Regions from separate parts of the Paenibacillus sp. FSL H8-0048 genome, predicted to be linked through region 4. Evidence: predicted binding sites of a transcription regulator. Region 4 holds the regulator's gene; each other region holds the start of a gene.

Region 1 (4,216 bases), 270 kb from region 4:
ATCTGGAATGCGAGGGCATTCTGGTACGGCATGTGTACCCGGAGACACCGGTGCGCATTGAGTATGAATTAACAGTGAAGGGCCGTGCGCTTGAGCCGGTCATGCAGCAAATCCAGTCCTGGGCCGAGAGCTGGGTGGAGTAGCAATACCGTAATATATATGAGACAGCCTCTTGCCCGGTATCCGGGTAAGGGGCTTTTCATATGCTGTTCTGCTTGAAATATAAGAACTTATAGGTTTCACACGATAACTTATCCTTCTATTTTTCGCTGAAACGGTACCATCCTTTATAAGGACGGCAAAGCCGTTTCCGCTTGTTTATGCAGGTTTTGCCCAAATAAACCTTGCACTTAAGCCCTACCTGTGTAATATAATAGAACATACTAAATATTACGGATGTGTGGAAGCGTTAACAAAAGTAGGAAAAGCCCAGGGTTATATGTCAGGCGGATGCTTACGGGATGTGTTTTGGACGATGCTGATGGAAGGGAAGCGGAGGGCTTACACAACTTTTAGGAGGCGAGGACTATGACCATCACCTTGTTTTCCCGGGAAATAACCTATGGAAAAAAGGATGTCGCCGAACTGGAGACTGCTTCGATTAAAGTGCAGCTGATCTATGACAAGGTGTTATTCATGCTTCATAACCATCTCCCGGATTCTCTGTGGGATGCATGGATCGGTGTGCCTTATGAGATCATTTCTTCTCTATATAAAGGGGACAATGACAGCGGGAGTGTGTTTCAGAAATGGATTCAAGGCCCATCCGGCTGGAAATGCATCGGCTGTGAACGGCATTGTCTGGAGCCTGTAACGGCAAGAGGAGGGAGTGGCTCAAATGCTCAGCGCCGTTTTACTTTTCATAATGGAATTAGTCAGAGCATGGTACTTCAAGCTGTAATCTGGTCTATGTATGAGAACACCCGGCTGCTTCAGCCTTACTTGGGGGAGGAGGCTTTTCTAAGTGAGGAGGATATGGAGCTAATCTCTGTATACTTCGTGCCAACCTATCTGACTCCGGCACCGCTCATCGAATTGAACAAGCCAGCCAAAGAATATAAGGACAAGAACATCAGAGTGTATCAGGAATGGATATCTGCCCCCGATCTGGTGCTGCAGTGGAACGGCGGCCTGACCGAAGGCAGATGGATGACGGGTGTATATGTGGATCATTCACGGTTCGCCGGACTTGGCCCTTACCTGAAGGATGCGCAGGGCAAGCGGACTTATATGCAGGCGACGGTTCAATAAACAAGGTAAACTCGAAAAAAGACTTGAACTTGAAGCGAGGTCGTCACTGCGGTGAACATTTGGACTTCCGGCCGCTGCCCAGTTTGGATTTCCTGATATTAACCGCTCTACTCCGCCCGGTTATTCCTACGCCGGATCAAGTACACAGTGCTTAAGATGACCAGTCCTGCTGTAACAGAAATGATTAGTATTACCGTCCCGTTCGCACCGCCGTTAGCTGCGGATTGGGCGGTTGGATTCACGAAGGTAACAATAAGAATACAGGCCGCCACCACAATGGCCAGTACTGCACCGGCTATGCTTTTCCCGCCTATTCCGCTCTGCCTGCCGTCAGGTCCTACATACGCACCGCTCCAGATCAGCCGTACCAGATAGGAACCCACACCCAGCATGAAGATTGTGTAATTGCTAAGCGGATACTCCAGCCACTTCATTCCGTAGTTTTGCAGCCCCATGTCTGCCAGCAACAAGAATGCCATCAAAAGAAATGCCTGATTCCCCGCCTTGTGACGCTTCTGCAGTTGTCTCTCATCCAGGTTCGTTCTGCTCATCCTTCGTTCCCTCCCAAAATAGTTGATCCAGTGTCTTCCCAAGTGTTTCACAAATGTCAATGCACAGCCTCAGGGTGGGGTTGTAATCACCGTTCTCAATCGCGATAATCGTCTGCCTTGTGACCCCCACGGCATCTGCGAGTTGTTTTTGCGACATGTCTTTTGCCGCTCTGGAGGCTTTGAGCCTTAAGTTTTTCCCCATTCCCTCACCTCACGCATATTGTAAAATATATAAAACAAAATGTCTAGTATATTTAACATTGGGATACTGAAATTTCACGTTCATTAAAATTTGTTATATTCAGTGCGTACAATCACAAGTTTGGCCAAAGGCCAGTGATAAGGTGTAGAAGTGAAAAGCAGCACAAACCTACATCTTAACCTGAGGAGGGGCCAACATGGCGTCCAATCAATTAAACGATACAACAATTCATCCCGGGTTCACCCCGGAAGCAATGGTCAGAGATATTGTCCTGCAGTTCCCCAAAGCTGCAGATTATTTCAAAGCACAGCGGATCGATTTCTGCTGCGGAGGTGCCAAGCCGCTGGCTGAAGCTGCGGCCGAGAAGGGTCTTGATCCGGCAGCAATGGTACAGGAGCTGAACAAGCTGCAGGAACAGCATCCGGTGCTGGAAGAGGATACCTCATGGAACGAGGCTTCGTCAGAGGAGCTGGTGGATTATATTGTGAACAAGCATCACCGTTACCTGCGTGAAGAGCTTCCGCTAATCAGCCAGAATGTAACCAAGGTGTTCCGCGTTCACGGTGAGGATTCACCGCATCTGGGAGAAATGCACCGCCTGTTCAATATGCTGCGTGAAGAGCTGCTGCAGCATACGGCGAAGGAAGAAGAGAGCGAATTCCCTAAGATGCTGGCTTACACTCAGAACCCGAGCGAAGAAGGACTTGCTGAGCTGCGCGGATTGCTGCATAATCTGGAAGCCGAGCATGACGGGGCCGGAGAGATTCTGCGTGAGCTGCGCAGAGTTACTAATGACTACACACCGCCCGCACATGCCTGCACGACTTATCGTCTGACCTATGCCCGTCTTGAAGAGCTGGAAGGCATGACCTTTGAGCATGTGCATCTGGAGAACAACATCCTGTTCCTGCGTTATCAATAGAATCTGCTGCAAGGTAAAAGTCCCTTCGGGGGCTTTTTACTTTATATACCGGGAGAAATGATTTGAGAACCCTTCCTCTATGCGTTATCCTTAAAGAGTCTGGGAAAATACATATGAAGGCGGTGCCGTGGGATGTCCACGAAATGGATTCGCTTAATGCTGTGCCTTCTCTTGCTGGCCGCGGCAAGCGGTTGTGGCTTGGGATCAGGGAATGGCGGCAGCAGTAACGGGGGCCAGGGATTAACCTTTTCGGTTAAGGTAGGGGACAGCGAAATGGCCGGGAGCTCGGCCAGATTGCTTAACGAAGCTTACGTACCCGGAAATTCATTAATAGAGCTGTTCAAGAAGAGCGGCGTTGTTACTTTTTCAGCGGATGGAACTAGTATTCTTGAGGTGAACAAGGTCTCCCTGGGTGAGGATATGAGCTGGGAGATTCAGGTGAACGGCAAGAAGGTTCAAGAGCTGAATACGGCCCTGGAGCCGGGTTCAGCCATTACGATGTCAGCAGGGCCTGCCGGAACCGGAAAGCTGTTTCAGCCTGTCATCATCACGGTGAACGGGGGGAGTGAGCAGCCGGAGCTGACACATTCGCATGTGCTTTCTTTCATGCAGGATATGTCCGTCAAGGGACTGCTCAAGAATAGCGGTATGGTCCGGCTTGCTGAGGATAACCGTACCGTTCTTACTGTAATGGAATATACCCCGCTCAGCAGCGAGGAATGGAGACTGAAGGTCAACGACAAAGGGCTGCTCGGCAATGGTGTGGACATGAAGCTCAGTCCGCAGGACAAGCTGGAGATTTCTCTGGTACTGAAATAAGCGAATGAAGTAAATGAGTGAGAGTGTGTACCCGATGAACGGATATCTGTGCGAAACTGCATGGGTATCCGTTTTTTTGAATAATAAATCTCTATGCTTCACGCCATAAGTTGTCCAGCATAAGGACTGCGAACTCGCCTCCACTTGTGTGAAAAAATTCACATAAGGTGTGACTGTGGTCACACTTGCCATGGAATGGGGGACAGTATAATTTCTCTATCAGGTAAAGTTATTGAAGAAATCAGAATTTCAGAAGGAGGGTCTACCAGTGGCAGCGGAAAGAGAAAAGTTAGTGCTGATTGGGAATGGCATGGCGGGAGTAGGCACTATTGAGCAGATTCTGAAGCTGGGCGGCGCTTATGATATTACTGTCTTCGGCAGTGAGCCGCATCCCAACTATAACCGGATTATGTTGTCCTATGTACTTGAAGGCAGCAAAACGATTGAAGACATCATTCTCAATGATCTCGG
Region 2 (4,216 bases), 3.0 Mb from region 4:
CCGATATTGTGTTTCTCGATATCCATTTACCGGAGCTGAGCGGGATTGAGCTGGCGGAACGGCTGTTGGAACGCAGGCCCGATCTGCAGGTTGTATTCGTAACGGCATATGATAAGTATGCGATCAAGGCTTTTGAGCTGAATGCCCTGGACTATTTGCTTAAGCCGATTCATATGGACCGCCTGAAGCTTACAGTTCGAAGATTGAATGCTCAGCAGCAGCCTGGCCTGGCAGCCCGGGCGGCTTCAGCGCAGACAAGCTGGAGGATGCTAATGCTCGATGCCTTCCGGATCTATGAAGGCGCGCAGGAGCTTGCACCGCTGCAATGGAGAACGGCGAAGGCGCAGGAAATCTTCTTTTATCTGCTGCATCATCGCGGCAAAGTGGTCAGTAAAGCTACCCTGATTGAGCTGCTGTGGGCTGATTTTGATCCGAACAGGGCCTATCCGCAGTTATATACCGCTGTGTACCATATCCGCAAAATGCTGGAGCCCTTCAGCAGAGAACGGATTCTCCTGCAAAATACGGCGGACGGCTATCTGCTCAAGCTGGATGGCATCTGCCTGGACGTTGATGAGTTTGACCGCTTTATCCAAGCGGGGGTAGAGCTAGCGAATGATACACTGCCTGAATATGAACGAATCCTGAAGCTGTTCAAAAGCGAATATCTGGAGGGGTACGATTATGTGTGGGCGGAGCTTGAACGGCAGAGATTTCAGCTGCAGTGGATTCGGCTCAAGCTGAATCTGGTCCGCTGGTATATGGGCGAAGCAGAATATGAACAGGCCTTCAAGCATATTGAACAGGTATGCACCCGCTATCCGTTAGAGGAGCAGGCGCAATTATTGTACATGCAAATATCGGACAGAATGGGCTTTCATTTTCTCGTGCAAAGACAATATGTCATGCTGGAAACGGCCATGGAAGCAGAGGTTGCTGAGAAGCCGAGCCGGGAGATTGTCAAATGGTATAGGGATTGGGACAACAAGCGTCAAAAAGGGTGAGTCCGTGGATTCATCCTTTTTGCCCTATCTAAATTATGATATATTTAATCTTGAATGAACTTGTTCTGCAAAGACCCGACGAAGGAGCACCCCATGACCCAATTTGTCTACAAGCAGATTATTGCTGATCTCAAAACGAAGATCTTTGCCGGGCAGTACGCCGATATGAAGCTGCCGGATGAGCGCAGTCTCAGCGAGGCGTATCAGGTTAGCCGCAGTACCATCAAGCGTGCGCTGATGAAGATGGAGAGCTCGGGAATTATTTTCAAGAAACGCGGCTCCGGCACCTTCATCAATCCGTTATACATAAAGAACGATTCGATCTTCAACTACGAGGGCTCTAACCTGGGGGTGTCGGATAATTTCCAGATGCACGGCAAGAAGCCGGAGATCAAGGTGCTGAGCTTCGAGGTCATCCGCCCCACGGAGGAGCTTCAGCGGGATTTGTTCCTGATGCCCCATGATTTCGTGTATAAGATCGTGCGTCTGCGCCTGTTCGAAGGTGCGCCCTTCATGATTGAGACGGGATATATTCCGATCAAAATTGTGCAAAATCTCGACCAGACGATTATCGAGGGCTCGATTTTTCATTATCTGGAGGAGTCGCGCAATCTGGCGGTGACCAAATCCTTTTTGTCTATTTTTGCCGAGCCTTCTCTGCCGAATGACCAGGAGCTGCTCCATCTGAAGGAGAATGAACCCGTTGGGATCATGGAGGGGATCTTCTTCCTGGATAACGGCACGCCGTTTGAATTCTCGCACATGCGCTTCCATTATGAGTATCTGAAGTTCAATACGTTCGTGTCTGTGCATTGACGGATGGACGGCGTAAACAGCATAACTGAGGTATAGCAGGCCGGGAGGAGTCCCGGTCTTTTTGTGTTTTTTATAGATAACAAATTAATCCATAATTATAAAAATGATCATCTTTTTGTGCTTGATTTGCAGCGAATTTCATACTATGTTCAAAATTTCACAATATTGGACCGTATTAATTTCTAAAAAGATTGAATTTCTGAAATGCCGATGTATGATGTAACTGTAGAAGTGATACATTCAATTTACAAAGAAAAAGATTAGGGAGTGGAAGACATGGGATTAACAATCGAACAGGTGGATTATTCCTCCAAAACGTATCTGGCAAAGCTTGACGCTTACTGGCGCGCAACGAACTACATCTCCGTAGGCCAGCTTTATTTGAAGGATAATCCGTTGTTAAGAGAACCGTTGAAGGATGCAGACGTTAAAGTGAAGCCGATCGGACACTGGGGCACCATCCCTGGGCAGAACTTTATCTATGCGCATCTGAACCGTGTAATCACTAAATATGATCTCAACATGTTCTATATTGAAGGCCCGGGCCATGGCGGTCAGGTGATGGTGTCGAACTCTTATCTGGACGGAAGCTACACCGAAATCTACCCGCAGATCACTCAGGATATCCCTGGTCTGAAAAAGCTGTTCAAGCAGTTCTCTTTCCCTGGCGGTGTTGCCTCCCATGCTGCTCCTGAAACACCTGGATCGATTCACGAAGGCGGCGAGCTGGGTTATTCCCTGTCGCACAGCGTGGGTTCGATTCTGGATAATCCTGACCTGATCTCCGCAGTAGTTGTAGGTGACGGAGAAGCAGAGACCGGCCCGCTGGCCGCTTCCTGGCTGTCCAACCGGTTCATCAACCCGATTACAGACGGTGCTGTATTGCCGATTCTGCATTTGAACGGCTTCAAGATCAGCAACCCGACCATCCTGTCCCGGATGAGCAGAGAAGAATTGACCGCCTATTTCGCCGGAAACGGATGGGAAGCCTTCTTCGTAGAAGGCGAGAACCCGGATCTGATGCACCCGGAAATGGCTAAAGTGCTGGATACGATCGTAGAGCGCATTGCCGCCATTCAGAAGAATGCCCGCGAGAATAACGATACTGCACGCCCTGTATGGCCAATGCTGGTCTTCCGTACGCCTAAGGGCTGGACGGGTCCAAAAGCATGGGACGGCGTGCCGAATGAAGGCTCCTTCCGTGCCCACCAGGTGCCGATTCCGGTTGACCAAAAGAACATGAAGCATGCTCCGGCCTTGCTTGAATGGCTGAACAGCTACAGACCTGAAGAACTGTTCGACGAGAACGGCCGCCTGAACGCAGATCTGGCTGAAATTCTGCCAACCGGCGACAGACGTATGGGCATGAACCCGGTAACCAATGCCGGCAAGCTGATTAAAGACCTGCACAAGCCGAACTTCCGCAACTACACTCTCGATAATTCTGCTCCAGGCCAAGTGATTGCGCAGGATATGGCCGTGCTGGGGAAATACCTGAAAGAGGTTGTTACCCTCAACGAAGAGAACCGCAACTTCCGTATTTTCGGACCGGATGAGACTATGTCTAACCGACTGGGACCTGTATTCGAAGTGACCAAGCGCCAATGGATGGATGCCATTCAGGAACCGCAGGATGAATTCCTTGCTCCATACGGCCGTGTCATTGACTCCCAGCTGTCTGAGCATCAAGCTGAAGGGATTCTGGAAGGTTATGTCCTGACTGGACGCCACGGTTTCTTCGCCAGCTATGAAGCCTTCCTGCGCGTGGTCGATTCGATGATTACTCAGCACTTCAAGTGGCTGCGCAAGGCAACAGATCAGACCTGGAGAGAAGATATTCCTTCACTGAATGTGATTGCCACATCGACAGTGTTCCAACAGGACCATAATGGCTATACCCACCAAGATCCGGGTCTGCTTGGCCATCTGGCTGACAAGAAGCCTGAGTTCATCCGTGAGTATCTGCCGTCTGATGCGAACAGCCTGCTGGCTGTGTTCGACAAGATCCTGAATGACCGCCAGAAGATCAACCTGATCGTATCCTCCAAGCATCCGCGTCCGCAGTGGTTCTCGGCAGACGAAGCGCAGGAGCTGGTGGACAAAGGCCTCAAGATCATTGACTGGGCCAGCACCGACAAGGGCGGAGAGCCGGATCTCGTCATCGCTTCTTCCGGTACTGAGCCTACAATGGAAGCACTGGCTGCCATCTCGATCCTGCATGAGAAGCTGCCTGAGCTGAAGATCCGTTACATCAACGTGGTCGATCTGCTGAAGCTGAGAAGCCAGAAGCTTGATCCGCGAGGCTTGTCTGACGAGGAGTTTGATCAATTTTTCACAAAAGATAAACCGGTCATCTTCGCCTTCCACGGCTATGAAGGCCTGATCAAAGACCTGTT
Region 3 (4,216 bases), 2.6 Mb from region 4:
ACAATAAGGCCTTTATCATTACCAATAACCATGTCATTGAGGGTGCCGGCAAGCTGGAAGTGGTTACAGTAGACGGCGTGACACACAAGGCGGAGCTGGTGGGCGCCGACAAGGTGAGTGATATTGCTGTGCTCTCCATTGACGGCAAGGGGATCGACCGGATTGCTGAGATCGGGGATTCCTCCAAGCTGCGTCTGGGTGAGACAGTCATTGCCATCGGTAACCCGCTAGGGCTCGGGGATACATTAACTTCCGGTATTGTCAGCTACACAGAGCGGACGATACCGGTATCACTGAACCAGGACGGCGTGTACGATTGGGAGCAGGAAGTGATCCAGACGGATGCGGCCATTAATGAGGGCAACAGCGGGGGCGCACTGGTGGATCTGGACGGTAAGGTGATTGGTATCAATACGATGAAGATCTCCGATACGGGGGTAGAGGGGTTGGGCTTTGCGATTCCCGCCAATCGTGTAGTGGAGACAGCCAATGAGCTTACTTCCAAAGGCCGTATAGCCCGGTCATACCTGGGCGTCTATTCAGTGGATCTGAATAATCCGTATGTGCCGTTGGCCGATGATCAGCGCAAGGAGCTTAATCTTCCGTCTACAGTAACGGATGGGGTTGTGGTTCTGGATGCTGTGGGACCGGCGAAGGATGCAGGCCTGCAGCTTAACGATGTGATTACGAAGTTCAACGATAAGCCGATTACTTCCACGCTGTCGCTGCGCAAATATCTGTACGATCATACCAAGATCGGAGATAAGCTGAAAATCACCTTCTACCGTGATGGTGAAGTGAAACAGACAACAGTCCAGCTTCTTGAAAAGCCAGAGGAATAAAATTGGAAATGGCCGTATATAATAATGAGGCAGTCACGATTACGGAAATAGTTCAAGCCGTCCTTTTCATAAAAAAGAAAAGGGCGGGGCTGTTTCAAGAATAAATAAATGGGGTAAATGGTAGTAATGGGTATAAATATTACGACTTAATGCGACTGGTAGCCCTTACATTGGGAAGTAGTCCTTATAAGGGAAAAAACGGAGAAATTAGGATAGAACAGCTTGCCTTTGTTATTAAGGTGTGGTAACATGAAATTATTCTTACATTGATACCTTATTCTCGCATTGAAAAGGGCTGTCAACCAAAGCTACAACCTTTCTCAATGTGTGAATTTTTTCTTTGTCTGAAGATAAAAAGAACATATTAATTTAAATTTGTGGAGGTAACACACATGCAAACAGGTACAGTTAAATGGTTCAACGCAGAAAAAGGATTCGGTTTCATCGAAGTTGAAGGCGGAAGCGACGTATTCGTTCACTTCAGCGCAATCACTGGCGACGGCTTCAAAACTTTGGACGAAGGCCAACGCGTTGAATTCAACGTTGTTCAAGGCAACCGTGGACCACAAGCCGAAAACGTTGTAAAACTGTAATTAATAGAAGATACCGTCCCCGCTTGTGAAAGTTGGGACGGTCTTTTTTTATCATTACTTGCTTGCAACATAAAGGAAGGAGGAACGGCAATGAACTACCGGAAAAAGCCTTTGGAGGAAGTACCGGAAGAAAATACCGCAATTTGGGCCTGCACCAATGAGGATTGTAATGGATGGATGAGGGATAATTTCGCATTTGAACATGCACCTTCCTGCCGTCTCTGTCATTCCCCAATGGTTCGTAGCATGAAGATGCTGCCGCAATTGCTTAATTCAAATGGCGATCTCAAATCGCTTAAGAAAGGTATTTCCATTACCTAGACCAATACCTTTATGAGTCAAGACAACTTATATATGAGAGACACATTCAAGACGGTGAATCCGTCTTATTTTTTTTGCTTTTAAGCGCAATATTGTGATATTTGTCACAAATTTATTGTTTTTTATGCCTAAACGGGGCGTATAATGTGATAATCATCACACTTTGAGTGATAGAAATTTGACAAAATAGACATAACGAAATGGGGAGAAGGAAGGGGAGAAATATGGATACAGTACTGCTGTCACGTATACAATTTGCGTCGACGACAATTTTTCATTATTTCTTTGTGCCAGTATCGATCGGACTTGCGCTCATAATTGCCATTATGGAGACCATGTACGTAAGAAAGGGCAATGAAGAGTACAAAAGAATGGCGCAATTCTGGGGGAAGCTGTTCCTGATTAACTTCGCAGTAGGTGTAGTAACAGGAATCTTGCAGGAATTCCAGTTCGGAATGAACTGGTCCGATTATTCGCGCTTCGTCGGTGATGTGTTCGGGGCTCCGCTTGCGATTGAAGCCTTGTTGGCTTTCTTCCTGGAGTCCACGTTCATCGGAATCTGGATCTTCGGCTGGGATAAGGTGTCCAAGCGGATTCACCTATTATCCATCTGGCTGGTAGCCTTCGGGACAATGCTGTCGGCATTCTGGATTCTGCTGGCTAACTCGTTCATGCAGCATCCGGTGGGCTTCCAGATTAGCAATGGCCGTGCTGAGATGAATGACATCTTCGCACTGATTACGAACGGCCAGCTGCTGGTGGAATTTCCGCATACAGTGCTTGCCGCTTACGCTACAGGCGCCTTCCTGGTAACAGGGATCAGTGCTTACAAATTGCTTAAGAAGCAGGACGTCGCCTTTTTCCGGAAATCATTCGAGATTGCAGCCATTGTAGGGGTTATCTCTTCCTTCGGCGTTGCGGTTGCCGGACATGCACAGGCTCAATATCTGGTAGAGACACAGCCCATGAAGATGGCCGCATCCGAAGCGCTGTGGGGTGAGAGCGGCGACCCGGCACCTTGGACGGTATTTGCCAATATCGATGTGAAGAACCAGACCAACAGCAATGAAGTTCAGGTTCCGTATCTGCTGAGCTTCCTGTCCTACAGCAAATTCTCCGGTGATGTGAAGGGGATGCTGGAGCTGCAGAAGGAGTATGAAGCAGCCTACGGACCGGGAGATTATATTCCGCCGGTCAAAACAACCTTCTGGAGCTTCCGGATCATGGTTGCTGCCGGCACGTTGATGATGCTGTTTGGGGTATATGCTATCTACCTCATGTGGCGCAAAAAGATGGACAGACCCAATACCTGGTTCATGCGCTTCATGTTCTGGGGACTGCTGCTTCCGCCGATTGCCAACACGGCCGGCTGGATTATGACAGAGATCGGGCGTCAGCCATGGACTGTATTCGGACTTATGACTACAGAAGACAGTGTATCGCCTAATATTACCAGCGGACAGGTACTGTTCTCGGTGATTTCTTTTACCGCGATCTATGCCATATTGGGTGCAGTGCTGGTTGGCCTGTTCGTCAAAGTGATCAAAAAAGGTCCTTATGCTATGGATAACGAACACGGTGAATCCCACGATCCGTATAACAAGGAGGGCTAACCAATGTCACTTAATGAATTATGGTTTCTGCTGATTGCGGTGCTGTTCGTCGGGTTCTTCTTCCTGGAAGGCTTCGACTTCGGTGTAGGGATGGAGACGCAGATTCTGGCCAAGAATGACACGGAACGCCGGATATTGATCAATTCGATCGGGCCGTTCTGGGATGCGAATGAGGTATGGCTGATTACGGGTGCCGGTGCAATGTTCGCGGCCTTCCCGCATTGGTATGCTACGCTGTTCAGCGGTTTCTATATACCGTTTGTATTTGCCCTGCTGGCGTTGATTGCCCGTGGTGTTGCCTTCGAGTTCAGAGGTAAGCGCGATTCCAAGGCTTGGCAGAAAACATGGGATGTCTGCATCTTCTTCGGCAGCTTCCTGCCGCCGTTCCTGCTCGCCGTGGTATTCGCCAGCTTCATCAAGGGCTTGCCGATTGACAAGGATATGCAGATGTATGCCGGATTCTTCGATATCGTTAATGCGTATACGGTAGTTGCAGGCATTACGGTTGTTCTGCTGTGTCTGGTACACGGCCTGATGTTCACTACGCTTCGTACGCTCGGAGATTTGCAGGAACGGGCGCGTAAGCTGGCCCAGAAGCTGCTGATTCCACTGGCGGCGCTGCTGGTAGCCTTCGTTGTAATGACGTATACTATGACAGATATCTTCGATAAACGCGGAACGCTGCTATGGATTGTAGTTGTTCTGGGTGCAGCCGCTTATCTGCTGGCAGGATATTTCATGACTAAGAAGAAGGACGGCTATGCCTTCGGAATGACTGGTGCTGTGATGGCGCTGTCTGTTGCTTCGATCTTCATTGGACTGTTCCCGCGGGTTATGATCAGTTCGC
Region 4 (4,216 bases):
TTGAAGAGTATATGGAAGAGGTAACCCTGCGGCTGAAGGCTGTTCTTCCCCAGTATGAGAGCCGTGAAGCCCAGGAGCTGATGATCCATGAGGTCATTACAGCGCTTGAGCAGGACAAGCATCTGCTGATTGAAGCGGGAACCGGCACCGGTAAATCGCTGGGTTATTTGCTTCCGGCCATCTACCATAGTGTGAAAAGTGATCAGAAGGTGATGGTCAGCACTCATACCATTAACCTTCAGGACCAGCTGCGTGAGCGGGATATTCCGCTCTTGACCAGCGTTGTGCCGTTCCCGTTCAAGGCCTCCATCTTTAAGGGAAGAGGGCACTATTTGTGTCTTCGCAAGTTCGAGCATAGAATGAACAAAAAGGACTTTACAAGTCCAAGAGAAGAGGCTCTTACCGCTGCACAAATGCTCGTATGGCTAACCCAGACGACAACCGGCGATGATGAGGAGCTTAACTTAAGCGGACGGGGCGGCGATTTCTGGGAGACTGTAGCCAGTGATACCGACTCCTGCCTGGGACGCGCCTGTCCCTGGTTCCGCAAATGCTATTACCACCGCGCTAAGCATGAAGCCGGGATCTCCGATGTAGTGGTCACCAATCACTCCAAGCTGTTCGCAGATGTCAAAGCCGGGCATCAGCTTCTTCCGGCTTATGACCACCTTGTTATTGATGAAGCCCATCATTTGGAGGATATTGCTGGCAAGCATCTTGGTATGCAGATGAAATATTTCACATTCGCCCATACCCTCACCCGTCTCTACAAGGATAGCCGGAGCGGGCAGCTGCCTGCCCTCCGTCAGAGTCTGCAGTCTTCAGGCAGTGAGCAGGCCTCCGAATGGAGCGGTGTGATCGACCGGATCTACCCCGATCTTCTGACGGTGAAGGAATCCTGGGATGCGCTCAGCGACCGGCTCTTCAGCCTGCTGCCCGAGCGCAGCGATGCCGGAGCCGGTGAAGCAGGCCAGCTGGTGGCGCGCCTGCAGCCGGGCAAGAAGCCGAAGGATTGGGAGGAGCTGGCCGCCCTTGAGAATACACTGAACCTCAGTCTAAGCGACATTATCCGCAAGGGTGACAAAATGCTCAGTGAGATGCGTGACACGGACAGCCAATCCTCCTCGGACAGTCTTGTGACTGATATCGGCGGGTTATTCAAGGATCTGGCATCCATTAGAGAGCAGATCCGCTTTTTCATGAGTCTGAACGATGAGAATATCGTGTATTGGCTGGAGGGAAGCGGTAATTATAAGGGGAAGTCTCTGCAAATGTATGCTGTTCCCGTTGATGTCAGTACCCAGCTCAGGGAGCTGTTCTTCGACAAGAAGAAGAGTATCATCCTGACCTCGGCCACCTTATCCGTGGATAAGTCCTTCCAGTTTATGATCGATAACCTGGGTCTTGGTGAAGCTGCGGAGCAGGGTCGTCTGATGACAGCGCTGCTTCCGTCACCGTTCAAATACAGGGAGCAGGCTCTGCTGGTTATTCCCCGCGACTTCCCGAGCGTCAAGGGAAGCATAGGGGATGCCCGCTTTGTGGACACCCTCGTTCACTCTCTTGCCGAGACTGCTGTAACCACGCGGGGGCGGATGCTGGTGTTGTTCACCTCCTATAAGATGCTTCGGCAGGTCTATGATCCGCTGAAGGAGGCGCTTGCCTCCCAGGATATCGCGGTGCTCGGACAAGGTGTGGAAGGCGGCAGCCGGAGCAAGCTGATCCGCCGCTTCCAGGACAGCCCGGCCTCGGTCCTGCTGGGTACCAGCAGTTTCTGGGAAGGGGTGGATATCCCCGGAGAAGCATTGACCTGTCTGGCGATTGTCAGACTGCCGTTCCAGCCGCCGAATCACCCGCTGGCAGAAGCGAAGTCGGAGCTGCTTCAGGCACAGAAGAAGAACCCGTTCATGAAGCTGTCCGTGCCGCAGGCTGTCATCCGCTTCAAGCAGGGCTTCGGGCGGCTGGTCCGCACGGCGCAGGACCGGGGCATCGTAATTGTGTACGATACCAGAGTCATTGAATCGCATTACGGAAAGTACTTCCTGTATTCACTCCCCGGTCCCAAGATGGAGCATATGCTCACCGAGCAGATGGTCCCGAGAATTACCGAATGGCTGGAGGACGGCGGGGTTTCCTAATTCATCTGCTATTGCTATTATTAATAAGTCATGATAAACCTGAAGATCCGTTCCCGCCCTGTCCTGCCGCTCCGGCAGGCGGGGGGCACGGTTGCTATAATTGTAAGGGTCTAACACAACTTTTAAGGAGGAGAATACATGAAATCGGATAAAATATCGGAGGCCGTCGTGCGCAGGCTCCCAGTGTACCTGCGTTTCCTGAACGATCTCCAAAAACGTGAAATTTCCACAGTCTCTTCTCAGGAGCTGGGCCAGAAGCTTGATCTGAATCCCGCCCAGATCCGTAAGGACCTCGCTTATTTCGGTGATTTCGGCCGAAAGGGCATCGGCTACGATGTATCCTATCTGATTGAGAAGATCCGCCATATTCTCAAGCTTGATCAGCAAATTAATGTTGCACTGGTTGGAGCCGGTAATCTCGGTCATGCCTTGTCTAACTATAACGCTTACTTGAAGGATACGATGAAGATTACTGCGATCTTCGATGCCTACCCGCCGAAGGTGGGCCAGCAGATCAACTCGCTGGTTGTGCAGCCGATGGAGGAGCTGAGCGATACCATCCGCTCCCAGGGCATCCGGATCGGGATTATTACCGTACCTGACAGCGAAGCCCAGAATGTAGCTGATATTCTTGTGGACTCCGGCATCGAGGCGATTCTGAACTTCGCACCGGTTATTCTCAAGACGCCTGCCAATATCCGGATTCATGCCGCAGATTTCACCACAGATCTGCAGAGCCTGGCCTATTATTTGCATGATGGAAAGGATGAGGCTGAAGATGAGCAGTAAGATCACGATAATCAAGAACGGGCACTTTCTGGTTCCGGGCAGCGATAAGCCGGTTCTGAGCGGGTATATGACCCTGGAGAATGATCTGATTACTTACATAGGTGAAGCTGAGCCGGTAGTGGAGGCTGGCGCCCAGGTCGTAGACGGCAGCCGTCTGCTGTTCATGCCGGGACTGGTCAATACCCATGGACATACGGCCATGTCGCTGCTGCGCGGATACGGCGATGATATGGTGCTTCAGACTTGGCTGCAGGAGAAGATGTGGCCGATGGAAGAGAAATTCACTGGTGATGATGTATATTGGGGAACCTCTTTGTCCGTGCTGGAAATGCTGAAGGGCGGCACAACCACCTTCCTCGATATGTATGATCATATGGACCGTGTTGCGGAAGTAACAGAGCAATCCGGTATTCGAGCGGTGCTAATGCGCGGCGTGATTGGGCTGTGTCCGGAAGAGGTGCAGCAGGCGAAGCTCGCTGAAGCGGTTGCTTTTGCCCGTAACTGGCACGGCAAGGCTGACGGCAGAATCACTACCATGCTCTCGCCGCACGCCCCGTACACCTGTCCTCCAGAGTTTTTCATGAAGTTCGTGGAGGCTGCGCACGATCTGGATCTGCCGATGCATACCCATATGTCCGAGACGCGCCATGAAGTGGAGCAGAACGTGGCCGACTACGGTCTTCGTCCAGTCGCGCATCTGGAGAAGCTGGGAATGTTCACCCGTCCTTCGCTCATTGCCCACGGGGTTCATCTGAACGATGAGGAGATCGGGATTCTGGCCCGCTATAATGTTGGTGTGTCGCATAATCCCGGCAGTAACCTGAAGCTGGCCAGCGGGGTTGCACGTGTTCCTGAGCTGCTGAGAGCCGGGGTTAAGGTCTCCCTGGGTACAGACGGCGCTGCTAGTAACAATAACCTGGATATGTTTGAAGAGATGAGGCTGGCGGCTCTGATCCATAAAGGCGTAAGCGGTGATCCTACAGCCGTACCGGCTCCTGAGGCGCTGCTGATGGCTACGGAGTACGGGGCGCAGTCTGTTTTCCTGAGCGGGGTAGGCCGGCTTGCAGCAGGGATGAAGGCCGACTTCATCGCGCTGGATATTGATCAGCCTCATCTGCTGCCGCATACCGATCTGCTCTCCCATGCCGTCTATTCGGCAAGCGCCAAGGATGTAGAGCATGTATGGGTGAACGGCCAGCAGGTAGTGAAGCATGGACAATGCCTGACACTGGATGAAGAAGCTATCCGCCGCAAAGCACAGGAGACGTTCGAGAGCCTGCTTAAACGGTAAT

Evidence for each region. Region 4 encodes Rex, which represses fermentation and respiration genes when NADH is low (regulators of the CRP and FNR family bind a similar motif). Its sites were predicted from a motif close to TTGTGAAATATTTCACAA; they were not measured.
Region 1: ric (iron-sulfur cluster repair di-iron protein) is a predicted target of Rex. The motif match lies at 2,153-2,170, and genes of this name have one in related genera.
Region 2: NSU18_RS18425 (phosphoketolase family protein) is a predicted target of Rex. The motif match lies at 1,966-1,983, and genes of this name have one in related genera.
Region 3: NSU18_RS19890 (cytochrome ubiquinol oxidase subunit I) is a predicted target of Rex. The motif match lies at 1,849-1,866, and genes of this name have one in related genera.

Annotation. Positions count from the first base shown of each region.
Region 1 covers NZ_JBBODF010000001.1:7,033,084-7,037,299, forward strand. The annotation lists gene NSU18_RS30335 (winged helix-turn-helix transcriptional regulator) at 1-143, shown strand, start outside; gene NSU18_RS30340 (hypothetical protein) at 529-1,251, shown strand; gene NSU18_RS30345 (DUF6773 family protein) at 1,359-1,802, opposite strand; gene NSU18_RS30350 (helix-turn-helix transcriptional regulator) at 1,780-2,004, opposite strand; gene ric (iron-sulfur cluster repair di-iron protein) at 2,231-2,926, shown strand; gene NSU18_RS30360 (hypothetical protein) at 3,125-3,745, shown strand; gene nirB (nitrite reductase large subunit NirB) at 4,014-4,216, shown strand, end outside.
Region 2 covers NZ_JBBODF010000001.1:4,348,082-4,352,297, reverse strand. The annotation lists gene NSU18_RS18435 (response regulator) at 1-1,004, shown strand, start outside; gene NSU18_RS18430 (GntR family transcriptional regulator) at 1,098-1,820, shown strand; gene NSU18_RS18425 (phosphoketolase family protein) at 2,097-4,216, shown strand, end outside.
Region 3 covers NZ_JBBODF010000001.1:4,656,177-4,660,392, forward strand. The annotation lists gene NSU18_RS19875 (S1C family serine protease) at 1-842, shown strand, start outside; gene NSU18_RS19880 (cold-shock protein) at 1,235-1,435, shown strand; gene NSU18_RS19885 (cold-shock protein) at 1,526-1,756, shown strand; gene NSU18_RS19890 (cytochrome ubiquinol oxidase subunit I) at 1,981-3,369, shown strand; gene cydB (cytochrome d ubiquinol oxidase subunit II) at 3,373-4,216, shown strand, end outside.
Region 4 covers NZ_JBBODF010000001.1:7,302,068-7,306,283, forward strand. The annotation lists gene dinG (ATP-dependent DNA helicase DinG) at 1-2,135, shown strand, start outside; gene NSU18_RS31695 (redox-sensing transcriptional repressor Rex) at 2,274-2,924, shown strand; gene NSU18_RS31700 (amidohydrolase) at 2,914-4,215, shown strand.